2 regions of the Lactiplantibacillus sp. ME-2 genome follow, and region 2 is predicted to be linked to the other one. Evidence: a T-box and tRNA genes for the amino acid it is inferred to sense, from the RefSeq annotation. Region 2 holds a T-box; the other holds one or more tRNA genes.
What was found. A T-box is a leader RNA that pairs with one kind of tRNA and senses whether it is charged. The one in region 2 lies ahead of leuS (leucine--tRNA ligase), so its partner is inferred to be a tRNA-Leu.

Region 1 (15,515 bases), on a different contig from region 2:
CTAAAACTACCTTCTTCAGCGGCACGGTCCATGATGTGGACAATCCCAGTTGCTAACGTACGAGCGATGATCGTTAAGAGTAACCCAGCAACGGCTAAAGGAACGGCAATCGCAATAGCTGAAGTAACTCCGGCACGGCCTTGACCACCTAAAACTAAAATAATTGCAGATGCAATTGATGCTAACGCAGCATCAGGTGCAACGGCGGCACCAATGTTGGCCCAACCTAAGGCAATCATTTGTAAACTCCCACCTAAGATAATACATGGGACTAATTGTCCGGTTACTAATCCGATTAGGGTACATGCAACAACTGGTTGATGGAAGTGGAATTCATCCAAAATACCTTCCATACCAGCTAAAAATGATACAAGTACGACTAAAATCACTTGAATTACGTTCAAATTCATGATTTAATCCTCCATCTTTTCTGATATTCTTGGAACTACTTTTGTTCCTTCAACATATTTTCAGCTTTGTTCAAAATGTTATCCATATTTTCTTTACCATCACTTGGAACCTTCCGAACATCAAATTCGATGCCGTCTTTTTCAAGTTTACGGTAAGTGTCGATATCATCTTGATCAAATGCCAAAACCTTGTTTGGTTGAACTTTACCAGCCGAATGAGCCATCGAACCAATGTTCAATGTCTTAATTGGCACACCACCCTCGATTGCACGTAATGCATCTTGTGGTGTTTCGAATAAGACCAACGCCTTTTGACCACCAAAGTGCTTGTCGTCTTTAGCAATCTTAATCATTTGAGCAATTGGAATAACGTGCGCTTTGACACCAGATGGCGCTGCTTGCTTGATCATGTTAGTCCGCAGCTCGTCTTTAGCAACGTTATCAGACGCAACAATGATCCGAGTTGGGTTAACTGTCTTACTCCAAGCAGTAGCAACTTGTCCATGCAAGAGTCGCGAGTCAATCCGTGCTAACCCATATTCCAACTTCCCTGGCCGGCCAGCGTTATTGTTGGTCGTTGCAGCGGCAGCAGCCTTTTCTTCCTTAGGTGCTAATGCTTCAGGACGAACCTTTACCCCATCCTTAGCAGTTTCAATGATATGCGTGGCAATTTCGTGTGCCGAATCCATTGAAAGTCGTGAAGCATACGCTTCAATTAACATTGGCAAGTTCAAACCGGCAACGATTGCCCATTTGTCCTTGTGTGCTTCAAACAAGCCGTTAACTTGATTGAATGGTGTACCGCCCCAAAGGTCGACTAAGAATAAGACTTGCTCTTGATCGTCGAATGAAGCAATGGCTTTTTCTAACTTAGCCTTGATGTCGTCAGGGCCTTCGCTAGGCATCAACGTAACGGCTTGAACGTTTTCTTGTTCGCCGAAAATCATTGATCCAGATTGATAGATGCCTTTAGCGAATTCGCCGTGACTAGCAATGATAATGCTTACCATCTTTGTACCTCCTATTTTTTCGTTACAGTCATATAAAACGAATAAATAATATCTAAATTGCCTGTAACTATTTATGTTTTTGATACTGTAAGCGCAATCTTTTTCGCACTCACTTATATATATGCAAATTCCGTGCCAAAATACACTAAAGCTAAAAGCCCTTATTTCAGGCTAGAAGTTGATACACTAGTGTGATACAGTATTAAAAACGATTATTTTGTGTGTCAAATAGCGTATTTTTAATATAAAATTATGAAACAGTAACTAATGTTAACTATGGTATCAATTTCTTAATAGCTCAGTGCCCGACGACCATTTAATTGCCACATCGTCTCAAATGCTTGGTTATCCATCTGTCCGGATTGACCACGCCAAGGATCATTGTACCTAATAGTTGCCGTTGTATATCCAGTGAGCGTCACTGTATGACTCGCAAAACCATCGAGTCCCTGAACCCAAGCGACTACCGGATGACGTTTAGTGAGCTGTGCTTTAAGTCGTTGCAGGCCCACCCCGCTGAGATCTACAGCGGACGGCAGATAGTGGCGGATTGTTGGTAACAAGCCTTGGGGGTAGATGTAGAGACCAATACCGTAAGCCGAAGCAGGATCACCAACAAAACCAGTGTTAGGATTCGAACTGCGCGGCACGTGGCTGGCAAACTGTTCCTTATTAATATTAACACCGGCATACTGCAGCATCATGGTAGTCGCTGTCATCTCACACCCCGTTGGCAACTCCGGTAGCTGGTCAATCAGTGGTACCCGCAGTTGAACCGACGCCGTACTGGCGGGTTTTAGCTGATTAGCAGCTATCCAGCCGCTCTGCTGATGACCATTATGCACGTAGTAGAAGCGCTGGTAATGCCCGTTGCGATAAATATCAGCTTGCTCAGTACGCGTCCACTGTGTATGCTGGTGATACTTTAAATGTAAATTAACACGCAATTGGGCACGCTGATGACGCACGACGGTTAAATGGTAACCGACACCGTTCTGACTATTCGTCTGATAGACCCGCGTCTGCACCACCTGAATCCCTGTAATCGGATAAGTCGTTACGGCCGCTTGTGCGGGGTAAACCACGCCACTAACAAGCACTCCGCCCACCAAGATACGCCACCACCATCTACTCATTCTAATCAATGCCTGGTCCTCGCCTTCTCTTAATATCGTAATCAGTAGATTAACCGTTTTCATTATAATGCTGGTAATCATGAGATTAAACAATAAGGTACGGCAAATTTGGTGAACATAGTTGAAGTAGTTGGCAAAAAAGCAAGCCTGAAATAACGTGACCAGTCCAATTTACCGCAACAAAAAAAGAATCGATCCTTCAAGGCTTAACCTATCGAAATCGATTCTTATATTCGTTAGTGCGGCCAAGAAGATTCGAACTTCCACCGGGTTAACCCCGACAAGATCCTTAATCTTGCGCGTCTGCCAATTCCGCCATGGCCGCATCACAACTCACAAAAAATATCATAACAAAATTTTGCGAGTCTGACAAGCTTATTTTAAGATTTTTGTACTTTTACACCAGTTGCATCCATTGGCAATAGGAATAATTGGCCGGTGAGTGTTGCATCTCGGCTCAATTGCGCCTGCAACGTAGCGAGTTGCCCGTAATCACCCAAAGTAATCACTGTCGGCCCAGCACCACTCAAATAAGTCCCCGTTAATCCCAGAGCGTGGGCATGGTCTCTAACCGTTTGTAGTGCCGGCACTAACTTAGCCCGATACTGTTCATGGAACTGGTCCTGTTCTAGCAGCGGTAACGCCACGTCCCAATTTTGAGTTGCTAGAGCAGCCACTAACGTATTCGCCACACTACTACCAGTAACGGCTTGGTGGTACGCCAATTCAGTTGGCAAGGCTTGGCGACTGGCGGTCGTCAATAGCGGTTCGTTAGGCACGTAGACACTTGCAAAAAGCATCGGTAACTGTAACTTCACCGCACGGACGCGTTCATCAGTGTTCGTCGCCACAACCAAGCCTCCTAATAGGGCTGGTGCAACGTTATCTGGATGACCCTCCAGTTGAGTGGCAACTTCCAGTAGCTCAGCAGAAGAGTGCGTTGCGCCGGTCAATTCATTTGCCAGCACTAAGCCGGCTACGATGGCCGTCGAGCTACTACCCAATCCGCGCGCTAACGGGATTTTTGAAGCCATCTGTAAATGCTGTGGTTGTAAATCTGGTACCAAATGCAACGCCGTTTTAATAATTAAGTTGCGTTCATCCGTCGGCACATCCGCCCCAAAGGGATGGTCAATCTGCCAATGATCACTAGGTTGCAACACTTGTAGCGTTAGTTGCATGTCCAGCGCCAGACCGATTGAATCAAAACCGGGACCAAGATTAGCGGAAGTCGCCGGAACCGAAATCGTTAACATGTCCTCACCTACGCATTCTTTAAAACTTTATAACTCGCTAATAGTTGCATATTCTCTTGTTCACCGATTTCACGAGTGATATCTGCTAACTGTTGATCATTCATGGCATGGGTAATGATCACAACACGAGCGTTGCCGTCACCTAATTGATTTTGAATGATTCGACTAAATGAAACTTCTGCGCGGGTCATAATCGCCGTCAATTTCATCATCATCCCCGGCACATCACGCATCTTCAAGGCAATAAAGTGAGGATACACAACATCTTCAGGCGTTGCTAAGACTGTCTCCTGGCGATAAGAGTTAAACGTGTTACCAGTCGTATTCAACGCAATATTTTTCGCAACCGTTGTAATATCACTCAGCACACTGTTGGCGGTCGGGAGTTCTCCAGCGCCAGGACCGTAAAACATCGTGTTCCCCACAGCCGTTCCCGTTACCATTACAGCATTATTTTCATTTTGTACCGTGGCAAGTGGATGCTGATCAGAAACAAGCACAGGCCCGACTGAGACCGCAATGCGATCGTCAATTTCTTCCGCAATCCCGAGTAATTTAATTGTATACCCAAGCTGGTGAGCTTCCGCAATATCCTCTGGGCTGATTTTCGTAATTCCCTGAACTTGAACGTGGTCGAGGGAAAGACTCATCCCAAAGGCAAACTGCGTTAAAATAATCATCTTGAACGCCGCATCAAGGCCTTCGACATCATTAGTGGGATCACTTTCGGCAAACCCCAAGTCTTGTGCTGAGCTCAAGGCTTGATCATACGACCAATGCTTAGTCAGCATCTGCGTCATGATGTAATTAGTGGTCCCGTTGACGATTCCCATGACCCGTTGAATCCGGTCAGCGGCGAAACTATTATCAATCGTCCGTAAAATTGGAATCCCACCAGCAACACTAGCTTCATAGAATAAGTCGCGATGATTTTCACGAGCAATCTGAACCAACTCCCGGCCATATTGCGCAATCAAGTCCTTATTGGCCGTCACCACGTGTTTGCCAGCTTGCAAGGCTTGCGTAATATATTCCTTCGCCGGATGAATTGAACCCATCACTTCGACCATAATTTGAATGGACGGATCATCAAGCAGGGTCGCGATTTGGTCGGTCATCTGAACGTCCCCCAAATCAACTTGTTCATGCTTTTTCAAGTTGTGGACAACTACGCAGGCTAGTTCCAACTTACGACCGGTAATTTCTGAAATCTTTTCCTGATGCGCTTGAAGCATTTTTACAACGCCGGTCCCGACTGTGCCTAGTCCGACCACACCAATTTTAATCGTTTCCATCTTAATCCCTCCATATCAATAGTTAAGCTAATTCTATCGGAAGCGTACCACTTTAGCAAACCTTTTCAGACTAATTTAATTGGCCCCTGACAACGACCACACGTATAGCGGCGAGTGTCCATGCGGCGCTTGCGGTAATACCGCTGGCCACACCGTTGGCATTCATAAGTATACCGATACGGCCGGGCCGTCGCCTGCTTCGGCGCTGGTGCATAGCGCGAGCCACCCACTTGCGCGAGTAATCGTTTAAAGTCTGCATCACGATGCCGATATCCCCGCTTAGTCAAATGTAAATGATAATGGCACAATTCATGCTTGATGACGCCAATCAAGGTGGCCTCATCAAAATCAGTCAGCATCTTCGGATTGATATCAATATCATGCGAGGCCAACTGATAACGACCACCCGTCGTTCGTAACCGAGCATTAAAATAAGCGCGGTGCTGGAACGGACGGTGAAAATCACGCATGGAAATGGTCGCAACGAGCTGCTGTAACTCTAAATCAGTCATTATGCTTCAGCCGGTGCAATCATCGTCAAAGCGATGCGCTGCCGCTGTTCATCAACTGCTTCGACCCACACCGTTACGATGTCGCCAACTGCCACCGCCTGACGCGGATCTTTCAAGAACTTATCCGTTAGTTTGGAGACATGTACGAGGCCATCTTGCTTGACACCAATATCCACAAACGCCCCAAAGTCGACCACGTTGCGTACGGTTCCTTGCAACTGCATCCCTGGTTTTAGATCACTCATCTTTAAAACGTCTTGCCGGAGTAACGGTGCGGGCATCGTATCACGAACATCACGCCCGGGCTTTTGCAAACTACTAATAATATCCTTTAAGGTCAGTTCACCGACACCGGTGCTGGTCGCAAGTTGCGCTAAATCTAATTGATTCAACTGTTGGGCTTTAGTCGTCCCAACGTCCGTCGTCTTCAATCCAGCCGCTGCCAATAACGCTTTGGCTGCGGGATAACTTTCTGGATGAATATCCGTGTTATCAAAAACATTCTTGCCGTCAATGATTCGCAGGAAGCCGACCGCTTGTTCATAAGCTTTCGGTCCCAACCGCGGCACTTTTTTCAATTGTGGTCGGCTCGTGAATTCGCCATTTTCATCCCGATAAGTAATCACATTTTGGGCAATCGTGCTGGATAGCCCCGAAATATGCGTCAATAGCTCCGAACTAGCGGTATTCAAATTGACCCCAACTTGGTTAACCGCGGTCTCAATCACCGTATCTAGCTGCGTTGTCAATTCCTTCTGGGGCACATCGTGTTGGTATTGCCCCACTCCCACTGACTTCGGATCGATTTTGATCAATTCTGCCAGTGGGTCTTGTAGTCGCCGGCCGATACTAATCGCACTACGTTGTTCAACGTGTAGCTCAGGAAATTCGGCGCGCGCCTTAGCACTAGCAGAGTACACGGAAGCCCCGGCTTCGTTCACGATGACATAATAAACCGGTCGGGTCATAGTCTTCAATACCTGTGCCACAAACTCCTCGGATTCGCGGGAAGCCGTCCCGTTACCAATCGCAATCATTTCAACATGATACTTCTCCAAAAAGGTTTTAAACTCACCCGCAGCAGCTTCCCGTTTGGCAGTTGGAGCTGGTTTGTGTGGATAAATCACGAGCTTATCTAAGAACTTACCATTCGCGTCCATCACGGCTAATTTACACCCCGTCCGGTAAGCAGGGTCGAACCCTAATACCACGCGACCTTTTAATGGTGCCTGCATTAATAAGTGGTACAAATTATCGCCAAAGACTTTGATGGCCTGTTCATTGGCAGCCGCACTCAATTCATTGCGAAGTTCACGTTCGATGGCTGGGCCAATAAAGCGTTTGTAGGCATCCTGATAAGCAGCTTCTACTAGTTCAATCGCTGGGCCGTGGTGCTGACCAATAAAGCGAAAATGACAATACCGGTCAATTCCAGCACGATCAACATCAATGCTGACTTTCAATACTTTTTCGGCTTCCCCACGGTTGATAGCCAGTACCCGGTACGGTACCATCTGCTTGATGGGACTATTAAAATCATAATACTGTTGGTAAACACCTTGTTCATCGGCTGCTTTACCCTTGGGTTTCACTTTTGCGACTAGTAAGCCCCGGTCACGCGTATAATTCCGGACCCAGTTTCGTAAACCGGCATTATCACCAAAGGCCTCAGCCAAGATTTCGTGAGCTCCAGCTAACGCGGTATTCGCGTCTGTGATGTCCTGCGCTTCGTTCACAAACTGCGCCGCGTGTTCCTGAATACCACTTGCCGGAAAACGTAATAACCAAGCTGCTAACGGCTCCAGTCCAGCATCTTTCGCAATCGTTGCCTTCGTACGTCGCTTCTGTTTGTACGGTAAGTACAAATCTTCGACATCTTGCAACTTGTCAGCTTTTTCAATGGCTTGCTTTAAAGCCGGCGTCAAGTGATCTTGTTCAGCGATCAACTTCATCACATCTGCCTTACGACTCTCTAGACTCGCAAGCCGATCATAGTTATCTTTAATTTCGCGAATTTCAACTTCATCTAAGTTACCGGTACGTTCCTTTCGATACCGTGCGATAAACGGAACGGTGTTGCCTTCGTCCATGAGTCCGAGAACCGCTTTGATCTGTTGCGGTTTAAACTTCGTCAGCGTTTGATTAACTAACGTTAAAATCTGATTATCCATTATTTCACCCAATCTTTTAATCTCATTACATTATATTATACGCGTTTTACCCAAGTTTCCGCGCCGAATGACCATCTAAAAATTGTCGTTGACTGTCACTACCAATCGAAGCCATTACCGATACTGTTCACACATTGGTTGTGAGCTGGAAAAAACCAGCCCATTAGGCTAAACGAGCACGGCGCGGCCGCACAGTTGGCTGCCCCGCAACCAACAATAAAACGCTCGGCAACGCATAAACGTTACCGAGCGTTTTATTAGTGTGCTAAATCCAATCACCCAGATTAGCGCTCCTACATGACTGTATTCATGATCCGTTGCACGTTATTTGAAACGCGGCCCATTTCAGTCTCTTGATCCGTTTCAGCCTGATTAAAAGCAGCCACATCAATCGTTTGATTGTCGATGTTCATGCTAGCCGTCATGGCCGCACACGCATTCGTGTAGGCTTCGTATGCTGCTAACAAATTACGGTGCCGCCCCATTAACCGTGCGGGTACCGCAACTTTTTTCAACTGTGCCAAATTTTGTTGATACTGTTCAGTACCATCGCTAAATTCCATCTGAATATCATTGAATTCAGCTGGAACCATTTTGGCAACTGCGTCATTATCAATGGCCTGACGTAGTTTTTCAAAAGATGGGTTTAATTCTTCCCCCATTTTTTCAGTACTTTCGATAACTTTAGACAGTACTGGCATATACGTTTGAATCGTTGCTTTTTTCATGTACAAACTCTTTTCTTTAAATTAGTTAGCCTTATTTTACCCCTAATGGATGGGTTATGCGCGCCGCATGTGTCGACGTTGGAAGAACTTAACAATTTCAACAATCACGACCATCGATAAGGAAGCTAAGGCCACGATTCCCCATTGGTAAGCATCCAAGTGACTCACGTGGAATAACCCATTCAGACCGGGAACGACGATTGTCATCGCCAGCATCACAAATGCAATTAGAATCGCCCAATTAAAGAACTTGTTTCGGAACAAGCCGACCGTAAACAACGATTCATGAATGGATTTAGAATTAAACGCGTGGAACAACTGAATCAAGCCAAGGGTCGCGAAAGCCATCGTTAACGCATCAGCATGAGCTAATGAGGCCGTTGCGTGAACCGGATACGTCAAAGCTAACCAGTACACGAGCAACGTAATGCCACCTTCCAGTAGCCCTTGATAAATAATACTGCTGAAGACCCCACCTGAGAAGAAATTAGAATTTCTCCCGCGCGGTTTATGCTGCATAATGTTCTTTTCAGTTGGTTCAACGCCTAAGGCAATTGCTGGCAAGGTGTCGGTCACTAGGTTGATCCATAAGATATGCACTGGTGCCAAGATTTGCCAGCCCAACATCGTCATCACGAACAAGGTTAAGACTTCCCCTAAGTTTGCTGACAAAAGGTACTGAATCGCCTTTTGAATATTGGCGAACACTTTTCGGCCTTCCTCGACAGCAACCACGATCGTGGCGAAGTTATCATCAGCCAAGACCATGTCACTAGCCCCCTTGGAAACTTCCGTCCCAGTGATTCCCATACCAATACCGATATCAGCAGCCTTCAAGGCGGGCGCATCGTTGACCCCATCACCAGTCATAGCAACAACTTTGCCTCGTTTTTGCCATGCGTTCACGATTCGAACTTTGTGTTCAGGCGCCACCCGGGCATACACCGAGTAATCGCCGACCTTTTTGCCGAATTCCGCATCACTCATTGCATCTAACTCGGCACCAGTAATCACAGCGTCATCTTCGCCAGCGTTAATGATACCAAGACGGACGGCAATTGCTTCGGCGGTATCACGGTGGTCACCCGTGATCATCAACGGCCGAATTCCAGCTGATTTAGCTTCTGCAACGGCTTGTTCAACTTCTGGCCGTTCTGGATCAATCATGCCGACCATCCCGGCAAAGACCAGGTCATTTTCTAACGTCTCCGTATTAACAGTCGTTGGAACCGTGGTGATCACTTTATAAGCAAATGCTAAGACCCGTAAGGCTTGCGTTGCCAATTCATGATTAACAGTTAGAATCTGGTCACGGCTTGTCTTGGTTAACGGCTGAACGTCACCGTTACTTTCAATCTGAGTGACCCGTTTAAGTAATTCATCAGGAGCCCCCTTGACGGCTACTAAGAAGCGACCATCTTCTAAGGGGTGCACCGTCGACATCAATTTACGTTCCGAATCAAAGGGGACTTCTGTCACTCGGGGACGGTCCGTCAACAACTGATCGACTGGATAACCCTGATCCAAATTATATTGAATCAACGCTGTTTCCGTTGGGTCACCTGCTAACCCATCCGGCATGATCTTTGTATCATTACTTAAAATCATCACTTGCGCTAAATGGCTATCAAGCGGCAATTCAGTAGCGCGCGCGTCCACCAGTTCCTGGTTGACGACCAACTTTTCAACGGTCATTTTGTTTTGCGTCAACGTTCCGGTCTTATCAGAGGCAATAATATCGGTACTTCCCAACGTTTCAACTGCGGGTAATTTTCGTACTAACGCATGCCGTTTGGCCATCCGCTGGGTTCCTAACGCTAACGTGATCGTAACGATTGCCGGCAACCCTTCTGGAATTGCGGCTACGGCTAACGAAATCGCCGTCAATAACATGTTGATCAAACTCTCTTGACCGCGCAACATTCCGATACCAAATACCACTGCGGCAATAACTAAGATTAAAATCGTCAGCGACTTCCCTAACTGTGTCAAGTTCGCTTGCAGTGGTGTGGTCGTCTCATCGGCCGCTTCAATCATGCCGGCAATTCGACCTACTTCAGTCTGCATCCCAGTCGCCACCACAATCCCAGTGGCCCGACCATACGTCACGTTACTATTCATGTACGCCATGTTTAACCGGTCCCCGATTGGTAATTCCCCATCGGCAATCATCTCCGCCTGCTTCTCAACTGGGACAGATTCACCCGTCAGCGCCGATTCTTCAACCTTCAATGACGCACTCTCAATTAATCGTAAATCCGCGGGAACGATATCCCCGGCTTCTAGCGACACAACATCCCCAGGAACCAACGCGTCACTCTTGACCGTTTGCAGCTGACCATCCCGTAAAACAGTCGCGTCCGGCGCTGACATTTCCTTCAACGCGTTGATGGCCTCTTCCGCTTTCGATTCCTGGAAGACACCGAAAATCGCATTTAATACCACCACCAATAAGATGATAACGGCATCGACGGCTTCCCCAGTAAAGGCGGCAATCAAGGCGGCCACTAACAGGACGATAATCATGAAATCCTTGAACTGCGCAATAAATTTTTGCAACAAGGAAGTCGTTTTTTGCTGATTCAACGCATTCGGCCCATATTGTTCTAACCGTTGCGACGCAGCACTTTGCTGTAAGCCGTATTCATCAGTGCCTAGTTCCTCATAAACGGCGGATAACGCTTGTTGATACTTTGGTTTTGTACTCATCGTAAGCTCCTTTTCTGGCATCCGAGCCCCACTCCCTAACTGATCTCCAGATAGAAAATGAGACTCATGTATGCACGCAAAATTGTGTGAACATACATAAGTCTCACTATTTAAGACAATACCGGATTGGCTTCTTGCTGACGATATTGCCGCAGAATATTTCTGCTAGTTACTCCCTTATGATTGTATCGTAAGAATACCAGATTCCATGGGAGCTGTCTAGCAAAATAATCGCTTTGACTACCTCTGCATTCGCCACAGCACTTGGATATTCTCACATTAAGCGTTTACATATTTTAAACCATTCTACCGCTTTTCCACCAATCCCACCAATATTACGGTAGTCACCATAAAATTATGTGACTATGCAAAAAGGCGACCTGAAGCTGAATAATCTTCAAGTCGCCTTTTTAATTAGGTTAGCCGTAATCCTAATCGATTATCAGCTAACTAGCTTATTTCCAAAAATCATCAAACACAGTGATGGCCGCGTGCCGTTTGTGGGCAGTCTTTAAGTACCACGCCTCAATCTTTTCGGCCGCAGCATCGCTGACCGTCCGGCCTTCCAAGTAATCGTCGATGTCGTCGTAACGAACACCTAACGCGACTTCATCAGGTAATGCTGGCCGATCTTCTTCCAAGTCAGCGGTCGGGACTTTGTCATACAAATGCTTGGGCGCATCTAAAGCGGCCAGCATTTGTTTACCTTGACGCTTGTTCAATCGCCATAGTGGCACAATATCCGCACCACCGTCACCGTACTTGGTATAAAAACCAGTAACAGCTTCGGCTGCATGGTCGGTTCCCACGACAGCGCCGTGCATTTCACCAGCAATCCCATATTGCACGATCATGCGTTGGCGCGCTTTAATATTGCCCTTGTTGAAATCATGAATCGTCAATTGGTTAGCTTCCAATGCAGTTACCATGGCATCCGTAGCCGGTTGAATATCCACCCGATCCGTCACGTCGGCTTGCATAAAATCAATCGCTGCCATCGCATCCGCTTCATCCGCTTGATTGCCATATGGTAACCGGACTGCGATGAATTGATAGCGATCATCACCCGTTTCCTGCCGCATTTCGGTAATGGCCATCTCCGTCAATTTTCCAGCTAACGTGGAATCTTGACCGCCAGAGATGCCAAGCACATAGGTCTTCAAAAAGGTATTTTTAGTTAAATAAGCCTTCAAAAAATCAATACTTCGACGAATCTCAACTTCTGGATCAATCGTTGGTGCAACGTGTAACGCTTTAATAATCTCAGCTTGTAATGGCCGCATTAGTAAGCTTCCTCCTCATCTTTATGGTTAACGTGGTCTCTGACCGTGTTAATAATATTCATTTTATGATCATAAAGTTTTTGTGACAAGTCGACCGGGTAATCCTGAGGGTTTAAATCCCGCTTGTATTCGTCCCAGAGTGCATCTAGACTTTCAAATGAATACTCCTTGATTTCATCTAACGTTGGTAAAGTATAAACTTGTTGACCGCGGTCATAGATGGGAACCAATAGTGGTCGCGCATCAAAATCGCTGACCGTCTTATTAATATACGTATAGCTTGGATGGAACATGTAAATTGATTCTTCGTTGCGCGGATCTTCATCGTACAACGTCACATAGTCACCTTCTGACTTGCCATCCGCACGCTTCGTAATCCGCCAAACTTGTTTTTGACCAGGCGTTGAGACCTTTTCCGCGTTATTTGAAAGTTTGATCGTATCAACCATCTGATGATGATCATTCTCGATCGAAACCATCTTGTACACGGCCCCTAACGCGGGTTGGTCAAAGGCCGTGATTAGCTTCGTCCCAACACCCCAGACACTAATTTTAGCACCTTGCATCTTCAAGTTTTGGATCGTTTTTTCGTCCAAATCATTTGACGCATAAATCTTGGCATCCGGAAAACCAGCTTCGTCTAGCTGTTCACGCACGCGTTTTGATAAGTAAGCCATATCGCCACTATCGATACGAACCCCTTGGAAATTGATTTTATCACCCATTTCCTTAGCCACTCGAATCGCACTCGGCACCCCGCTACGTAACGTATCATACGTATCCACTAGAAAGACACAGTCATGATGGGTCTCCGCATAGGCCTTGAAAGCTTGATAATCGTTTCGATAAGTCTGCACGAGCGCATGCGCATGGGTCCCGCTAATCGGAATACCAAAAATTTTGCCAGCCCGCACGTTACTCGTCGCGTCAAAGCCACCAATATAAGCCGCCCGGGTTCCCCAGATGGCCGCATCAAACTCTTGCGCCCGCCGAGTACCGAATTCTAGCAAGCCATCTTCACCGACAACCGACTTAATGCGCGCCGCTTTAGTCGCAATCAGCGTTTGATAATTGATAATATTGAGTAGTGCCGTTTCAATTAACTGACAAGTGGCCAGTGGTCCTTCGACTTGTAACAACGGTTCATTATTAAAGACCAAGTCTCCTTCACGAACCGCACGAATCGTCGCATCAAATTTGAAATTCGCTAAATAATCTAGAAAACCGTCTGAGTAGCCACCCAGTTCACGTAAATATGCGATGTCAGTTGCCGTAAAATGTAAATGATTGATATAATTAACAACTCGTTCCAGACCCGCAAATACCGCGTACCCATTTTGGAACGGCATCTTACGAAAGAACACTTCAAACACCGCATGTTTGTTGTGAATACCTTGTTCCCAGTAGGTTTGGATCATATTAATTTGATAAGCATCCGTATGCAAGGTAAAACTATCATCCGGATAGATTTGCGTCATGAGTATAATTCTCCATTTCGTAGGTAATAACCGTGTTTACAGTAAGTTAAGCTTATTTTAGCATTTTTTATAAAAGAATGCGCTTAAGCATCCAAAAAGTTGCAGAATTCGTTGATTTACCTATACTTTAATTATGATTAGAAAGTGAGGTCGCTTATGTCAGTCCCTTTTGACACGGTTAACATCTTAAACGTGCCGTTTATCAAGACAACTAACGCTGGTTTTGTTCAGCAACTTCAAACCGATATTCTCGCGCATCGCAATCGCTTTGTGGTGACCGCTAACCCCGAGATCTTAATGTACGCTCGTGAACACCCCGATTACCAACAGGTGTTAACGCAAGCGGACTATATCACGCCAGACGGCATTGGCGTCATTCAGGGGGCCCAGATTCTTGGCACACCACTCCCCGAACGGATCACCGGCTATGACACCCTTTTAACACTACTAGAATGGGGTAGCCAACAGCACCAACGGATCTTTTTGTTAGGTGCCAAGCCGGCCGTGTTAAAGCAAGTGACCACGATCGTTCAACGAGCTTATCCCGGCATCGTTGTCGCGGGTGCCCGTGATGGCTATTATGACGACGAACAAACCGTTGTCGACCAAATCGTGGCCGCGCAACCCGATATGGTCTTCGTAGCCACTGGTTTTCCTAAGCAGGAATTTTTCATTGCCGAACACCGTCAACGCCTCGATGCGCTCTGGATGGGTGTCGGGGGTAGCTTCGACGTAATTGCAGGCGCGGTTAAGCGGGCGCCGTTATTTTGGCAAAAACACCACGTTGAATGGCTCTACCGTCTGATTCAAGAACCAAGTCGTTTCAAGCGGATGCTCGTGTTACCCCGCTACTTGCGGTTAGTTAAAAAAATAGCGCGCCAGCAAGCCAATTAACTGGCAATCATTACCAGTTATAAGCCACTGCGTTACGATGACAATTGCTTTTGTGCGTGTACCCAGTCTTCAGTCATGAATTCAAAAATAGCTCACCTAGAATAACATCCTAGGTGAGCTATTTTTGGTATCATCACTCTAATTAGGTGCCCAGCACCCGACCGACTGGTTATTTTTCAAGATAAAACTCAAACCGGTTACCAACGTACTGGGTCCGCACGTATTCAAACGGTTCGCCGGTTTGCAGATACGAAATCTGCCGTAACCGTAGCAACGCATCGCCACGCCGGACTGACAAGTATTCTGCGATACGCTCAGAAGCAGACATCGCCGAAACAGTCTGTTGAGCCTTACCAGGCACTAAACTTGCCTTCTCTTCCAACGTCCGATACAACGAACTCGTAATTTCGTCCTTGGTGAACTGCTTGACGAGTCGTTCTGGAACTGTTGCGACCTCAAAACAAATTGGCACATCATCACCATAGCGAATTCGTTCCATCCGTAGAACTTGTTCGTTGGCGCCTAACGCCAACTTTTCGCTCTCAGATAGCGACGGGCTCGTCACGTGATATGAAATCGTCTTACTTGATGGGACCTTACCCTGGGCCAGCATTAGATCAGTAAAACTGGTGA
Region 2 (15,515 bases):
CTGCAACACTTTGATGGTTTCATTACAGCTACTGAAAGTCAGGCTCAGCATCTGCGGACGCGGTTCCCTAAAGCTAAGGTGACAGTGTTACCAACTGTAACTACGAGTCCGTTGGCGCAGAGTAAACTACGGCCAATCACGGCCCGCCCCAAGCAATTGCTATACGTTGGGCGGCTGGCGCCAGATCGGCAACTGGATCAGTTAATTCGGACCATTGCGTTAGTTAAGCAACAGGTCAAAGAAATTCAGTGTGACTTTTACGGCTACGGCGATCCAGAGTATCTTAAGACGCTGAATAAGCTGGTTGAAGAATTAAAATTGACGAATAATGTGCATTTATTAGATTATCATCCTGATTTAGAAACACGTTATGATGATTATCAGCTGTTGCTCAATACCGATATTGTTGATGGTGGTCCAATGAGTATGCCGGAAGCCATGAGTCACGGAATTCCAGTGATTAGTTATCGCTTTAATTATGGGCCTAAAGATTGGATTGATGACGGTCATGACGGTTTCATCGTTGATCCTGGCAATCAATTGGCGCTGCGTGACCGGGTCATCGAATTAATGACGGATACGAAGAAGTTGACGGCATTCAGCGAAGCCGCCTTTAAGAAGCTTCATACGTCACAAACTGACTTAAAAGTTTGGCACCGTTGGCAACAATTACTGGGTATTAAGTAGGAGGGCGCATATGTATTATTTCTTAAACGATAACATGCAATTTTCAAAATCAGGAATCGAACAGGCGGAAATCAACCGACTGACTTTATTCAAGAAGCACCATGTGGCTGCTAAAATCGTGACCCGCGTATTCGCAATGAACTTGCACGATGTGCTTGAAGGGGCCAACATTGCCGATGCTGATTTTGTTAATCTTTTTGACTTCTTTTGTGGTAGTCAGTCGGTCAAGCGTCAAAGGTTTGATTTGGCCGACTTTGAAGTGCCAGCCGATGCTATCAAAACCCGGAAGGATAATCAGATTCAAGTCATGGAACGTGGTAAGTTAATCATGATTATTTACCTTCGGGCCGGTACGGAAGCCGTTAGCAATGTGCAATACTTTGACGTTAATGGTCGTACGCTCAAGATGAGTTGGTGGGATACACGGGGTTTTAAGTGTCTTGAACAATTATTTGATTGGGACGGTAAGATTGCCCAAGAAGCGTACTTTGGCCCGGATGGATTGATTCACGTGGAGAAGTTACACTTGTTAAATCACGCTGGTCAGGAGCGAATCACGTGGCGCGTCTTGAACTACAACGAGCAGAGCCATACTTTTAATGGGATGAATGAACTGACCCGTTACTTCTATGATGAACTTAACCAGTTGAATGATGAACAAAATGTCTTCATTTGTGATCGGACCGTTGAATGTGCCTGGGGCTTATTCAATATGACCACACCAGCTAAGAAAGTCTTGCATCTACATAATAACCATGTGAGTGATGCTAAGGATATTATGCATTCTACCTTGAACAATAATTATGCTAATGCGCTGAATAATTGGGCGGCTTGGAACGCGGTCATTTCTGCGACACCGGAACAAACTAAGGACGTGGAAGCCCGCTTTGGTAAGGATATTCCAGCGTTCACTATTCCGGTTGGCTATGTTGATAATGCTACGTTAAAAGCCGCGCCGGTGAAGTTTGACCAACGACAAAAAGACCTCGTCGTGCAAGTTGCGCGGCTGGCACCTGAAAAGCAACAGAATCATTCAATCGAAGCCTTTGTTGAAGTTCACAAGCAGTTTCCTGATGCCAAGTTGGAATTATGGGGTTATGCGAACGGGGATATTGAAAAGCAACTACATGCACAAGTTGCTGCAGCGCACTTGGAAGATGTGGTATTGTTCAAGGGGTATACCACGGATGTCAATGCCGTTTACAACCGGGCCCAATTAGGACTTTTGCCAAGTCGAGCTGAAGGATTCTCATTGATGTTGTTAGAAGCTCAAGCCCATGGGTTACCAATGGTTGCCAATGACGTGAAGTACGGCCCGAGTGATATTATTCAGGATCATAAGAGTGGAATCCTAACGACAGACGGCGATGTGCAACAATTGACCAAAACGATTTTAGAATTGTTGAAGAATCAAGGGCAGCTGGCACAATACAGTGCTCAGGCCTATGAAAATGCCAAGCGTTATTCAGAAGAAGCCGTTTTCAAGCAGTGGCAAGCATTGTTAGATTACTTTAAGCCTGCTAAGGTCACGGCTTAAGTAGATTTGACGGCAAGGGAGGGCGCAAAATGTTAATGATTATGACCATTTATGGGACCGTTAAGATGTTTACCCGAATGATCGTGTACTGTGGCATCGGTGGTCTTGTCCTAATTGTTCGTCACCATAATCGTAAGAAGCGGCGTAACGAGATGGACGAGGGAACTAAGCGGATCATGCGTAATACCCCTAAGGATGAGAACGGTAAGTATCCGTGGGAGAAGTAAGGTACCATTGGTTTTTAAGTTAAGTATCTAATTGAAAAGACCTGTCAGACGAAGCTAATCGTCTGACAGGTCTTTTCGGCTAATTTATCGTTAAATTAACGTTTCTGAATGGCCAACAAATATGGCGGCACATGGACTTGATTAATAAACTGATATTGTAGGACTTGGAATTGATGCTGGTCTAAATTCGTTACGTAATCCAAAACGGCTTGTGCTTCTGTCGCACCACCGGGATGACCAGCATAGACTAGCAGGATAATGAGTCCGTTGGTGACGAGGCGTTCCTGAATGGCTTTTATGGCCGTTAACGTTGTCGTTGGTTTCGTAATGATTTGTTTATCGCCACCTGGTAAATAGCCCAGGTTAAAGACGGCACACTTGATAGGTTGATCAGCGGCAATCTTATCTGCGATGTGTTCATGGCCCGTTTGCCACAGAGTGACTTGATGGGTGAGCGCTGCTTTATCTAAGGCAGTTGTCGTCGCTTCAATGGCCGCTGATTGAATGTCGAACCCGTCGACGTGACCAGTAGTCCCGACCAGATTGGCGAGGTAGACGGTATCATGGCCGTTGCCAACCGTCGCGTCAATCACGTGGTCACCGGGATTGACGACTTGGTTCATTAGCGCGTGGCTATAAGCTAATGCCGAACTGAGTTGAATGAGTGTTACCCCCTTGTTGAATTCATGAATTAGGGCCGCAATCGAAGCGGTCCGTGCCGATAACGCATACTAAAACGCGCACTTATATATAGTAAAACACTTCCAAGTAAAAGGCCACCGATTGTATCGCTGGGATAGTGGACGCCCACGATGACCCGGCTGATCATCATTAACAAGATGGCCGTTATGCCGAGGGCAGTGAGCCAGCCAGTCAAGGCATTGCGGTGCCAGTAGTCAAATGCCAACACGAGCAGACTACCGATAAGGACGGTCGTTGTTGTCGAGTGCCCGCTGGGGTAACTATACCCCCCAATTTGGACAAGTCGCCAAGCGGTTGGCCGTGGCCGCATGATGACCTGTTTGATGAGATAATTACCGTAGCCGGTAATCAGCCAGGTGGTGACCCAAAAGAAGACTGCGCCGCGTGGGTTATGGCCCAGCCAGAGTGCCAGGCCGATAATTAACGTGATTATGGTGATGGTGTGGGGATTGCCAAGCTGCGTATACGTGACCATCGCGTGTTGAAACCACTGGGGACTATGATGCCAAAAATTAGCAAACGTGGTGTCAAAGTGTGTTAACCAAGGCGCCCGTTGCCATACCGCGGCCGTCCAGCCTAACCATCCTATAAATATAAGTAGAATCAAACTGTCCGAACGTTGCCAGGATCGTTGCTTCAATACTGATTCCTCCGATAAATAAATTATTGCCATTATTATAGCATTTTTTATCAGGGGTCCGATTAATGCCGATGATAAAATTTATCGCCAGCGGGGCTTGGACCCTTGAAAAAAACGTGCTGGTTTGCTACTATGAAAACAATAACTTTACGACTCTGAGAAGGAATAGTAGTGGCTGGTGTTTTGCAGAAACTCCGTGGTAGTTGCAAACGGGGATTCACCAATCATGAACTCACCTTCGAGTCTTCCGGCTGAACAAGATTGTAGGTACGGACGTGGTTTCGCGTTAAGATTCCCAAGAGGCCACGGTAACGTGGAATCATAGGTGGTACCGCGGAACCCGTTTTCGTCCTATAAGCTTAATTGGCTTATAGGATTTTTTTGTTTTTTAACCGCTTTTACTGAGTTGAAGCATGAAAATGCCATCTTGAATAGTCAGTTGGAAAGTCGCAATGCTAGCTTTTACATACAAGGCAGCAAGAAAGGGGCACTACTATGGCATACAACCATAAAGTCATTGAACGCAAATGGCAACATTATTGGAAGGAAAACAAAACCTTCAAAACATTAGATACGACGGATAAGAAGAAGTATTACGCCTTAGACATGTTCCCATACCCATCTGGTCAAGGATTACACGTTGGACATCCTGAAGGGTATACGGCCACGGATATTATGTCACGGTTCAAGCGGATGCAAGGGTACAATGTCTTACATCCAATGGGTTGGGACGCATTCGGTTTACCCGCTGAACAATATGCGCTCAAGACGGGGCATAACCCGAAGGACTTTACGGCCAAGAACATCAAAAACTTCAAACGTCAGATTCGGTCATTAGGTTTTTCATATGACTGGGACCGTGAAGTGAATACGACTGATCCAAGTTACTACAAGTGGACGCAGTGGATCTTTGAACAGCTCTATAAGAAGGGCTTGGCTTACGAATCTGAAACGTTGGTCAACTGGGCTCCTGATATGATGGGTGGAACGGTTGTTTCTAACGAAGAAGTGGTTGATGGTAAGACGGAACGCGGTGGCTATGATGTTTACCGGGTGCCAATGAAGCAATGGAGCCTCAAAATCACGGCCTATGCGGACCGGTTGATTGATGACCTGGACGATATTGATTGGCCAGAAAACATCAAAGAGCAACAACGTAACTGGATTGGCCGCTCAGTTGGCGCATCCATTCGTTTCAAGGTTGCTGGTCAACCTGACGATACCGAGATTGAAGTGTTCTCAACGCGGCCAGACACGCTGTTTGGCGCAAGTTACATGGTCTTGGCACCTGAACACGACTTAGTTGAACAATTGACGACACCCGAACAAGCGGACGCTATCAAAGCATACAAAGCTAAAATCGCCAGCAAGTCAGACCTTGAACGGACTGATTTGAATAAGGACAAGACCGGGGTCTTCACTGGTAGCTACGGCATCAACCCGGTTAATGGTGAAAAACTGCCAATCTGGATTGCCGATTACGTTCTGGCTTCATATGGAACTGGGGCCATCATGGCAGTGCCTGCTCATGATGATCGGGACTTTGAATTTGCACAAAAATTTGATTTGCCAATCAAACCTGTCATTGCGGGTGATAATGATTATGACCAACAAGCTTACACTGGCGACGGGGAACACATCAAATCAGGTTTTGTTGACGGTTTAGCTAAGCAACCAGCTATTGATAAGATGATTGACTGGTTAGGTGAACACCATGCCGGTGAAAAGAAGGTCAACTATCGGTTACGTGATTGGATCTTCTCACGGCAACGGTACTGGGGCGAACCGATTCCAGTTATTCACTGGGAAGACGGCGAAACGACGCTGGTTCCTGAAGATGAACTACCATTGCGGTTACCAGCAACTAAGAACCTGGAACCATCAGGAACTGGTGAAAGCCCGTTAGCGAATATCGACGACTGGGTAAATGTCGTCGATGAAAACGGTCGTAAGGGGAAGCGTGAAACCAACACGATGCCACAATGGGCCGGGAGTTCATGGTACTTCTTGCGTTACGTTGATCCGCACAACCGTGAAGCTTTGGCCGATTATGACAAGTTGAAGTACTGGTCACCCGTTGACTTATACGTGGGCGGTGCAGAACACGCGGTCTTACATCTGCTTTACGCACGTTTCTGGCACAAGTTCTTATATGACTTAGGCGTTGTGCCAACCAAGGAACCATTCCAGAAGTTAGTTAACCAAGGGATGATTTTGGGTGATAATCACGAAAAGATGTCTAAGTCGCGGGGGAACGTGGTTAACCCCGATGATATTGTTGACCAATATGGTGCCGATACGTTGCGGTTATACGAAATGTTCATGGGACCATTGGAAGCTTCGATTCCGTGGAGTACCGATGGGTTACATGGTGCCAATAAGTGGATCGAACGGGTTTGGCGCTTAATGATCGATGAAAACAATCGTGTTCGCGACCGAATCACGACTATCAATGATGGTAAGTTGACGAAAATCTACAACGAAACCGTTAAGAAAGTCACGGAAGACTATGAAGCTATGCGCTTTAACATTGCGATTTCACAAATGATGGTCTTCGTAAACGAAGCATACAAGGTCGACGATTTACCAATCATTTATATCGAAGGCTTTGTGAAGTTACTGTCACCGATTGCACCACATTTGTCGGAAGAACTATGGTCATTATTAGGCCATGATGACACGATCACCTACGCCACTTGGCCAACGTATGACGAATCTAAGTTAGTAGAAGACACGGTCCAAATCGTGCTTCAAGTTAATGGTAAGGTTCGCTCGCACGCCGAAGTCGCTAAGGATATGGGCAAGGATGAACTTGAAAAACTAGCCCTGGCGGATGAAAAAATCCAGGAATTTACGGCCGGCAAGACAGTTCGTAAAGTGATCGCCATTCCTGGTAAACTGGTTAACGTGGTTGCCAACTAAGTACCACGACCAGTATCAACTTAAATGAATATCGCTTAAATTAATCGTGATGGTGACTGACAATTGTTGGTTGCTATCACGATTTTTTAACTACTCACAGAACTAATTAGTGCGGTTACGATTGATTTGGTTAAGTGAATAAAGATTCTGAGGACGTTCTGGTTCGGTTTGGGAGACAAATCACACGTGTTTTTGGTGGGCAGGGCGTGTGCAACCGCCTATGCTTAACTTAAAACTAGCAGTAACGTGGTTTAATCAGCGGAAATGGTTATCATGGCGATCATGGCGGCACTCTGCTGTAATCGAATTTGAGACCGCATCGTGGCCGCTGGTAAAGCGTACGGATTGGTCTTTTTTCTGTATCAGCCATAGGGTATCGGACGGCGGTACGGTTCGCCAATAGCTGGTGCAGTTGTCAAGACCTTATCATTAAAGTTCGGTTAAACTCACGCATAAGGCCGGAATTGAATTGCAACTTGTTTGTTTTTCATCTAAAATGATTAGGATTGAATTAAGAAAGTGGGTTACGAACATGTCTGAGGAATCAAAAGCTAATCAGCCCCAGAATGCACACGTGAATTCTGAAGCCGAAGCGCACCAGAAGATGGTGCGCGGGTCGGCTTGGATGACGGCTGGGAGTCTCTTTTCACGGGTGCTCGGGGCGATTTATATTATCCCGTGGGTTATCTGGATGGGCGCTGATTATACGCAAGGTAACGCGCTTTATGCCAAGGGATATAATATTTATAGTTTTTTCCTGCTAATTGCGATCGGGGGAATTCCGTCCGCAATTTCTAAACAACTTTCCGAATATAATGCGATGAATGAATATGCCGTTGGACAGCGCTTGTTCAAGCGGGGCTTGTTGTTGACGTCAGCCTTTGGGATTATTGGTGCCATTATTTTATGGTTTGGTGCTGGCTTGATTTCAACAGCTTTTGGGGGCTATGATGCCAATCTGATTCCCGTCTTGCATGCGTTGGCTATTGCCTTGGTGATTCTGCCATCGATGTCTTTGACCCGGGGATTCTTCCAAGGGTATCAACAGATGGCGCCGTCCGCAATCTCACAGTTCGTGGAACAAGTCTTTCGGGTCATCTATATGTTGGGTGCGACGTATTTCATCATGCGCGTCGCTCACGGCGATTGGGTGAATGCCGTGACCCAATCGACATTCGCAGCATTCGTCGGGGCGGCTGCCAGCTTCTTATTACTCGGTTGGTATTATTTCCGCAAACGGCCCGAGCTAAATGCCTTAGCTGCTCAGAGTGAGAACAAACTAGTTATTCCAGTCTGGCAATTGTTCCGCGATATTATTATTCAGGCGATTCCATTTATTGTGATCGATACCGCAACGACAGTCTTCAACCTGTTGGATCAAGCAACGTTCCAACCGATGATGCGGCTGGTTTACCATTTGGGTACTAAGCAGATCGATACGTTGTATGCTTACTTTGCATTTAATGCGAACAAATTGGTGATGATCATTGTGTCATTGGCGTCTGCGATTGCCGTGACGGTCGTGCCGATTTTATCTGAATCATTGGCCAGTCATAATATGCGTAATATTCGTAAACAATTGGAAGATTCGATTATTTTATTCCTATTTATCATGATTCCCGGAGCGCTGGGGATGGCCGCAGTGGCACAACCACTTAACACGCTCTTTTATAGTTATGATCAAATTGGAACGTTGATTCTGCAGATCTCAGCATTTACCGCGATTGCTTTAGGCTTTTTTACGGTGATTTCGGCGCTGATGCAAGGCCTATCACGCAACCGCGATATTATTCGCTATTACTTGATCGGCTTACTGGTCAAAATCGTGATTCAGTTACCATGTATCTATTTCCTATCAACGGCTGGGCCCCTGGTTGCGACCGCGATTGGGATGATGGTTGCGAGTCTGATGGCGATGTATGATTTGGAAGTCAACTTTGGAATTCGTTACGTGAAGTTATTACCAAAAATCAATCGAATTTTAGTTTATTCGATTTTAACATACGTCACGGCACGATTAGTTGTTTATGGGCTGAACTTTGTGTTGAATGAGCACAGTAAGACGCAATCGTTCTTGATCGTGGCCCTAGCAGTTATCGCTGGTGGTGCGGTTTACGTTTACTTAGCACTCCGTTCACGGATGGCTGATTTGATGATTGGAACGAAAGCTGCTGGGTTACGACGGAAATTACGGATTAAATAGGTGAATTATGCGAGTAGATAAATTTTTACATGCGATGCGAATTGGCACGCGGACTCAAGTACGTCGTCTGATTAAAGATGGTCATATCACTGCCAATGGTGAGCCAGTAATCTCTGGCAAACAACAGATTAACCCTGGCAGTGATACCGTCTTTTTAGATGACGTGCAGGTCCGTTACCAACAATACTTCTATTATGTGATGAATAAGCCAGTCGGGGTCATCACGGCAACGACGGATTCCGCTGCGAAAACGGTGATGGACCTGTTCAATACGGCGGATTTTCGTGACGATCTATTTCCAGTGGGTCGTCTCGATAAAGATACTGAGGGAATCTTGGTCATTACGAACGATGGAACCCTATCACACGACCTATTGTCGCCGAACCACCATGTTACGAAGGTCTATGAGGCTGAAGTAACGGGGGAAATCACTGCAGCTCAATTGGCTAATTTTAATGATGGAATCACGTTAAAGGACGGGACTGAACTGCAACCGGCTCAGGCTGAGATTGTTCAATTCCATGAAATCGAGAACTTTACCACGATTCGAATCATGATCCATGAAGGCAAGTATCACCAAGTTAAGCGGATGGTCGGAACGTTAGGTGAACGGGTCGTCGGGTTACGGCGAATCAAGTTTGGTTCGTTAACGCTACCCGTTGGCTTATTAGCGGGGAACTATCGTGCGCTGACTGATGACGAACTAACAGCGTTGAAGGCGGATGCGAACCAACCCGTAGGCGAATAGTGCGTGTTACGAATTCGGCCACTCTGGTTTAAACTAAATCATTAAGCCCCAACTAACTATGAATTCAAGCATGGTTAGTTGAGGCTTTTTTAGCATAATGTCGTTGGCTTGTTCGTGTTCATTATGGTCCAGCTAGCTAAGGGCGTTCAATCTGACTAAAGCGGTGCATGTAAGTCGGAATGCGGGTACTGATTTGATGCGGCAAGACGACGTACCGCGTTGCAGCGAGGTCATCGGCAATGGCACTGTGCAAGTAGACCGCGCTGAGAACGGCATCGGTGAAATTATGAAATTGACTTACGAAGCTACCAATCATACCAGCCAACGTGTCACCCATGCCGCCGGTCGCCATGGCCGGAGTGCCGCCGGGGTTGAACCAGACTCGTTCGTCAGTGTAGACGGTCGTGCGATGAGCTTTGACCACGGCCGTAACACCTAACCGTTGTTGCGCGTCATGATTGGCAGTTGGGGTTTGATCTTTGATCGCGATACCGCTAAGTCGTTGCCATTCCATTTGGTGTGGCGTGACCACGATGTCCGTGGCGGGTAAGGGGCGGGCCTGCTGTGCAAGCAAGGTCAGCGCCGAACCATCGATGACCAATCGTTGTGGGACGTGCGTCGCAGCGAGAACGGCGGTCAGTAACTGATCAGCGACGGTATCTGTTCCAAGGCCTGGACCGATGACGATAACGTCCATTCCTGCCAGCAGGTTTAATAAGGTGTCCGTTTGGTGATAGTCAATGACCATGGCTTCGGGTAGCCGAGCATGTAGACTCGTGAAATTAGACGGGTCGGTAGCGACCGTCACCAGACCGGCACCACTATATGTTGCGGCCGTTGCGGCCATGATGATAGCACCACCAAAATTTTGATTACCCCCAATCAGCATGATTCGGCCGTAATTGCCTTTGTGAGAATCAGCCGGTCGTTTGATAATCGTTCGGCTAACAATTTCAGTTGTAATAGGTTGCATAAAATGACCAGCTTTCTAAGTTAATTTACTTTGAGTATACCATTTTCCAAAAGCGGTTACTTACGATTATTAAGTTGACGACAGCTATGATAAAATTGAGGTAACAATATGTGGGAGGAATTTAACATGTCAGTTGATTGGAAAAATGAAGCAACTAAGCATCAAGATGATTATTTAGCAGATTTAACCACCATGCTCCGCGTACCGAGCTTTCGTGACGATAGCCAGGCGACGGATGATGCACCCTTAGGCCCTGGTCCTAAGCAAGCGTTAACCACGTTTTTAGCGATTGCGGAACGCGATGGCTTTAAGACCAAGAACATTGATAACTTGGTCGGTTATGCTGAAATTGGTGAGGGGGATGAAACCTTGGCAATTTTAGCCCATGTGGATGAAATGCCTGCTGGTAACGGCTGGGATACGGACCCCTTCGAACCAACCATCAAGGATGGCAAGATGTATGCCCGCGGCGTTTCCGACGATAAAGGCCCGGGAATGGCGGCCTACTATGGCTTAAAGATTGTCAAAGAACTTGGCTTGAAGCTCAATAAGAAGATTCGCTTTATCGTTGGGACAGATGAGGAAAGTAATTGGACTGGAATGAAACGCTACTTTGAAGTTGAACCAGCGCCAACCTTGGGCTTCTCTCCAGATGCCATGTTCCCGTTGATCAATGGTGAAAAGGGAAATGTGAGTCTGCAATTACACTTCGGTCATGAAGATAATGGCGACTTTAACCTTGTTTCTTTTGATTCTGGCTTGCGTGAAAATATGGTGCCGCGTGATGCCGAAGCCGTGGTCGCGACGGATGACAACGAGCAGTTGGCGGCCGACTTCACAGCGTTTCTGGACCAGCAACCAGTAACTGGTGAATTAACGGTCGTTCCTGAAGGCGTTAAGCTGGAAGTTGTTGGAAAGGCCGCCCATGGGATGGAACCACGTAACGGGATCAATGCCGGAACCTACCTTGCAACGTTCTTGACTAACTATGCCTTTGCTGATGATGCCGCTGCTTTCTTAGACTTCGTGGCTAATAAGCTACACGATGATTCACGGGCGAACCAGTTAGGCTTAGCTTACAAGGATGACGTTATGGGTGATTTGACGATGAATGTCGGGTTACTCAGCTTCGACCATCAAAAGGGTGGTGCGTTAACGTTGAACTTCCGTTATCCGAAGGGAATCGAACCTGCTGATTTAACGGCGAAAGTCCAAGCACAGTTACCAGCTGGTGCCACGGTCACGCAGGGTGACTTCATGGTGCCACATTACGTTGACCCTGAAGACCCGATCGTCAAGGATTTGATGGACGTTTACCGGCGTCAAACTGGTGACACGGCCTCACAACCACAAATTGTTGGTGGTGGGACTTATGGCCGGATGATGGCTCGTGGGGTTGCCTTTGGGGCACTCTTCCCAGATACCGAAGATACGATGCACCAAGCCAATGAATTCCAACCAATTGACGAATTAATGGCTGCAATGGCGATTTACGCTGAATCAATTGCCGTGTTAGCAACCGACAAATAGTGATCCTTTAATGGAGGGTGATGGTTATGACGATGGTTAAACGCATTTTAGTCGGCATCGATACGAGTCCTCAGTCCCAATTAGCTTTAACGAAAGCAATTAAGATCGCGGTCGAGCAAAATGCCGCTTTGGATATTGTGACGGTCATTAATACTGAGAAATTTATTGGTGTGACTCAAGGGCCGATGGGTTTTGGCGCAACGACACCGCAGGCATTGAACGAATTGACGGCCGGTCTTAAAGCGAATCTCGCTAAGGCTCGCCAACAAGCGATGGCCGCGGGTGTCAGCGATGTGCGGGTTCACTTACATTCAGGTAATTCGAAGTTATTGTTAGCGACGACTTTACCAGACCGCTATGGCACTGACTTGATCGTTGTTGGGGCCACAGGTCTTAACAACGTGGCACGGGTGTTAATTGGCTCTAATGCTGCTTATGTGATTCGCAATGCTACCTGTGACACGTTGGTGGTGCGCACAGATGCTGATCAACAGCCAGTCAAACTGCCAAAGCATACCACTCGTCGGCTTTAATTGAAATTTTTAGGACATCCGATAGTGTGTCCAGATAAACATTTGAGCGGCTTTTTCAAGCTCGATATCGGACACAGAGAAAACCGACTCAAGGTGGACCGTTATCATCCATGACAGATTAACTGGTAGGACACAGACTAAATAGTTGTTTCGAGAATGTACAAATTCTCGAAACAACTATTTTTTATTCACTCCGAATTTGTTGGTGGGGCGCTGTTTATGAAAAAAATACATAACCCATACGTTATTTTTACATTATGCCAACATTCCCGATACGTTGGTCTGGCATGATTAAAGAGTAATCTAATAAATTACAAATAAAAGGTCGAGGGGATATGAATATGGGAATTACCTTGCAGAACATCACAAAGACGTATGATAAGGCGAAACAGCCAGTTTTAAACGATGTAAATGCCGAGATTCAAGACGGAGAGTTATTCGTGATTGTTGGGCCATCCGGTTGTGGTAAAAGTACGCTGCTGCGGATGATTGCCGGTATTATTCCAATTACTAGTGGAAAGCTGGCCATCAATGGTCAGATCATGAATGCAGTCCCACCAAAAGATCGAAAGCTGTCAATGGTTTTTCAAAGTTATGCCTTGTACCCTTTTTTGGACGTGGCTGCCAACGTTGCGTTTGGTTTACAAGCACGAAAAATGCCGGCCGCGGAAGTCGAGCGTCGGGTCAATGCCGCGTTGAAGATGGTCAATTTGACGGCTTATCGTGACCGCAAGCCGCGCGAACTATCTGGTGGTCAACGGCAACGAGTGGCTTTGGCTCGGGCGATTGCCAGTGATGCTAAGGTTTGCCTGATGGACGAACCGTTATCAAACCTTGATGCGCAACTACGCGTGCGAATGCGGACCGAAATTCGCGAACTGCAACGTAAGCTCGGATTGACATTGATTTATGTCACCCATGACCAAACTGAAGCGATGACCATGGCCGATCACGTAATGGTGTTAAATGAGCGTCACGTGCAGCAGATTGATACACCGTTAGATATTTATAATCATCCTGCTAATCATTTCGTCGCTGAATTTTTCGGTACGCCACAGATTAATTTACTGCCAGTGGTGACGAAAACCGCTCGTAATTTACACGTCGCGGAGGGCTTTCAGATTGCGCTTAACCAACCATTAAACGCGGGGAGCTATACGATTGGTATCCGACCTAATCAGCTAAACGCAGTACCAGTTACTGATGAGCGCGGTAATGGCAAGGTTACGAATGTCGAGACACTGGGCGAGATGACGATTATCGAAGTGCAGGCTGATAACGGGACGGCATTGCGAATTGCACAATCTGGTCAGGTCCAATTACCACTTGAACAACGGGTGAATGTAACCGTTAATGGTAAGATCTTCATTTTTGATGAGCACGAACAACTGATTGCTGAAGAGGAGGGTGTTACTAGTGATCAACTCGTTTCCGTCGATTAAGCGACGCCTTAAGCCGAAACAATCGCCAGATGCGCATGACCAAGCAAATGTGCAGACCGGCAGTTTTGAATTAAAGCGTAATGATAAATATTATGCTTGGCTATTTCTTGGGCCCTCAATACTCGCCCTCAGTGTTTTTGTTTTCTATCCAATGTTACGCACCTTGTATCTAAGCTTTTTCTTGACTAATAGTCTTGGTGAACCAACCGTCTTTGTTGGTTTGCAAAATTACCTTAATTTGCTGACGACTAATAGTTATCTTGCTAGCCTGCAAGCCACTGGAATCTATGTCGTGGGTGTGACAGTGTTCACGTTAATTGGGGGGTTACTGTTAGCGGCCGCTGCCAATCAAAGGGTTCGAGGTATCGAGCTATTTCGAACTATGTTTACCTCGACTATGGGAGTGTCTGTCTCGGTCTCCGCAATTTTCTGGTTATTCATGTTTAATCCATCCGTGGGCTTGTTGAATAAGGTGGCCATCTGGATGCACTTACCGGCAATTAATTGGTTAACGGAGCCACACTGGGCCATGGTGGCGATTATTATGACGAGCGTTTGGATGCACCTCGGATTTACTTTTCTGATCTTTTTTGGGGCATTGCAAGTTGTGCCTAAAACCTTATATGATGCGGCCGATGTGGCGGGGACCAGTCGGCGTTATCAGTTCATCCATATCACGTTGCCAATGATTTCCCCCACACTCTTCTTTGCGGCGGTGATTACGTTGATCTCAGCGTTCAAGAGTTTCGGATTGATTGACTTAATGACTGCGGGTGGGCCTACGAACGCCACCAACTTATTAGTTTACCGTATTTATCGGGATGCCTTCGTTGATGGTAACTATGCGCTTGCTAGCACGGAATCGATCATACTAGCAATCATTATTGCAGCGATTACGGTAATCCAATTCAAACTTTTAGCAAAGCGGGTGCATTACTAATGGAAAATACGATGGCTACTCAAGCCCTGATTCGACATCGAATCGGTATCGGATTCCGGTACTTGTTATTAATTACATTAACGTTAGTCATTATTTTACCGTTTGTTTTAGGGTTGTGGACCAGCTTTTTACCAACGACGACTATTGCGAAAGGATCACTGAGCGGAACCCTTTCTTGGCAGAACTATCAGGATGCGTTTACCAAAACACCCATTCTTCGCTACTTATTTAACAGTTTAGTGATTTCAATCATTCAGATGATTGCTCATCTGTTTTTTGCATCAATTGCCGCCTACGCCTTTGTGTTTTTAGAATTTAAGTATCGGGATGCGTTGTTCTACTTGGTCTTGGCAACTATGATGCTACCATTTGAAGCTGAAGTGATTCCGAACTTTCACACGGTCCGTGCGATGCACTTGTTGAATCACTAT

Region 1: it has a tRNA-Leu gene. The T-box ahead of leuS (leucine--tRNA ligase) is inferred to sense a tRNA for this amino acid. The anticodon was not compared.

The regions. Positions count from the first base shown of each region.
Region 1 covers NZ_JAKZEQ010000032.1:11,051-26,565, reverse strand. Annotated here, with positions in the region: gene MMY95_RS11640 (PTS mannose/fructose/sorbose transporter subunit IIC) at 1-410, opposite strand, end outside; gene MMY95_RS11635 (mannose/fructose/sorbose PTS transporter subunit IIA) at 446-1,420, opposite strand; gene MMY95_RS11630 (C39 family peptidase) at 1,711-2,565, opposite strand; tRNA gene MMY95_RS11625 (tRNA-Leu) at 2,797-2,881, opposite strand; gene thrB (homoserine kinase) at 2,937-3,812, opposite strand; gene MMY95_RS11615 (homoserine dehydrogenase) at 3,821-5,107, opposite strand; gene MMY95_RS11610 (SprT family protein) at 5,173-5,619, opposite strand; gene MMY95_RS11605 (Tex family protein) at 5,619-7,790, opposite strand; gene MMY95_RS11600 (hypothetical protein) at 8,084-8,518, opposite strand; gene MMY95_RS11595 (cation-translocating P-type ATPase) at 8,573-11,227, opposite strand; gene nadE (ammonia-dependent NAD(+) synthetase) at 11,683-12,510, opposite strand; gene MMY95_RS11585 (nicotinate phosphoribosyltransferase) at 12,510-13,988, opposite strand; gene MMY95_RS11580 (WecB/TagA/CpsF family glycosyltransferase) at 14,145-14,882, shown strand; gene MMY95_RS11575 (GntR family transcriptional regulator) at 15,052-15,515, opposite strand, start outside.
Region 2 covers NZ_JAKZEQ010000021.1:3,390-18,904, forward strand. Annotated here, with positions in the region: gene MMY95_RS08880 (glycosyltransferase) at 1-687, shown strand, start outside; gene asp1 (accessory Sec system glycosyltransferase Asp1) at 698-2,224, shown strand; gene MMY95_RS08890 (hypothetical protein) at 2,254-2,451, shown strand; gene MMY95_RS08895 (class I SAM-dependent methyltransferase) at 2,547-3,074, opposite strand; gene MMY95_RS08900 (phosphatase PAP2 family protein) at 3,143-3,826, opposite strand; T-box leader at 3,940-4,150, shown strand; gene leuS (leucine--tRNA ligase) at 4,289-6,715, shown strand; gene MMY95_RS08910 (polysaccharide biosynthesis protein) at 7,248-8,918, shown strand; gene MMY95_RS08915 (16S rRNA pseudouridine(516) synthase) at 8,926-9,666, shown strand; gene MMY95_RS08920 (NAD(P)H-hydrate dehydratase) at 9,803-10,639, opposite strand; gene pepV (dipeptidase PepV) at 10,766-12,169, shown strand; gene MMY95_RS08930 (universal stress protein) at 12,196-12,702, shown strand; gene MMY95_RS08935 (ABC transporter ATP-binding protein) at 13,044-14,144, shown strand; gene MMY95_RS08940 (sugar ABC transporter permease) at 14,119-15,084, shown strand; gene MMY95_RS08945 (carbohydrate ABC transporter permease) at 15,084-15,515, shown strand, end outside.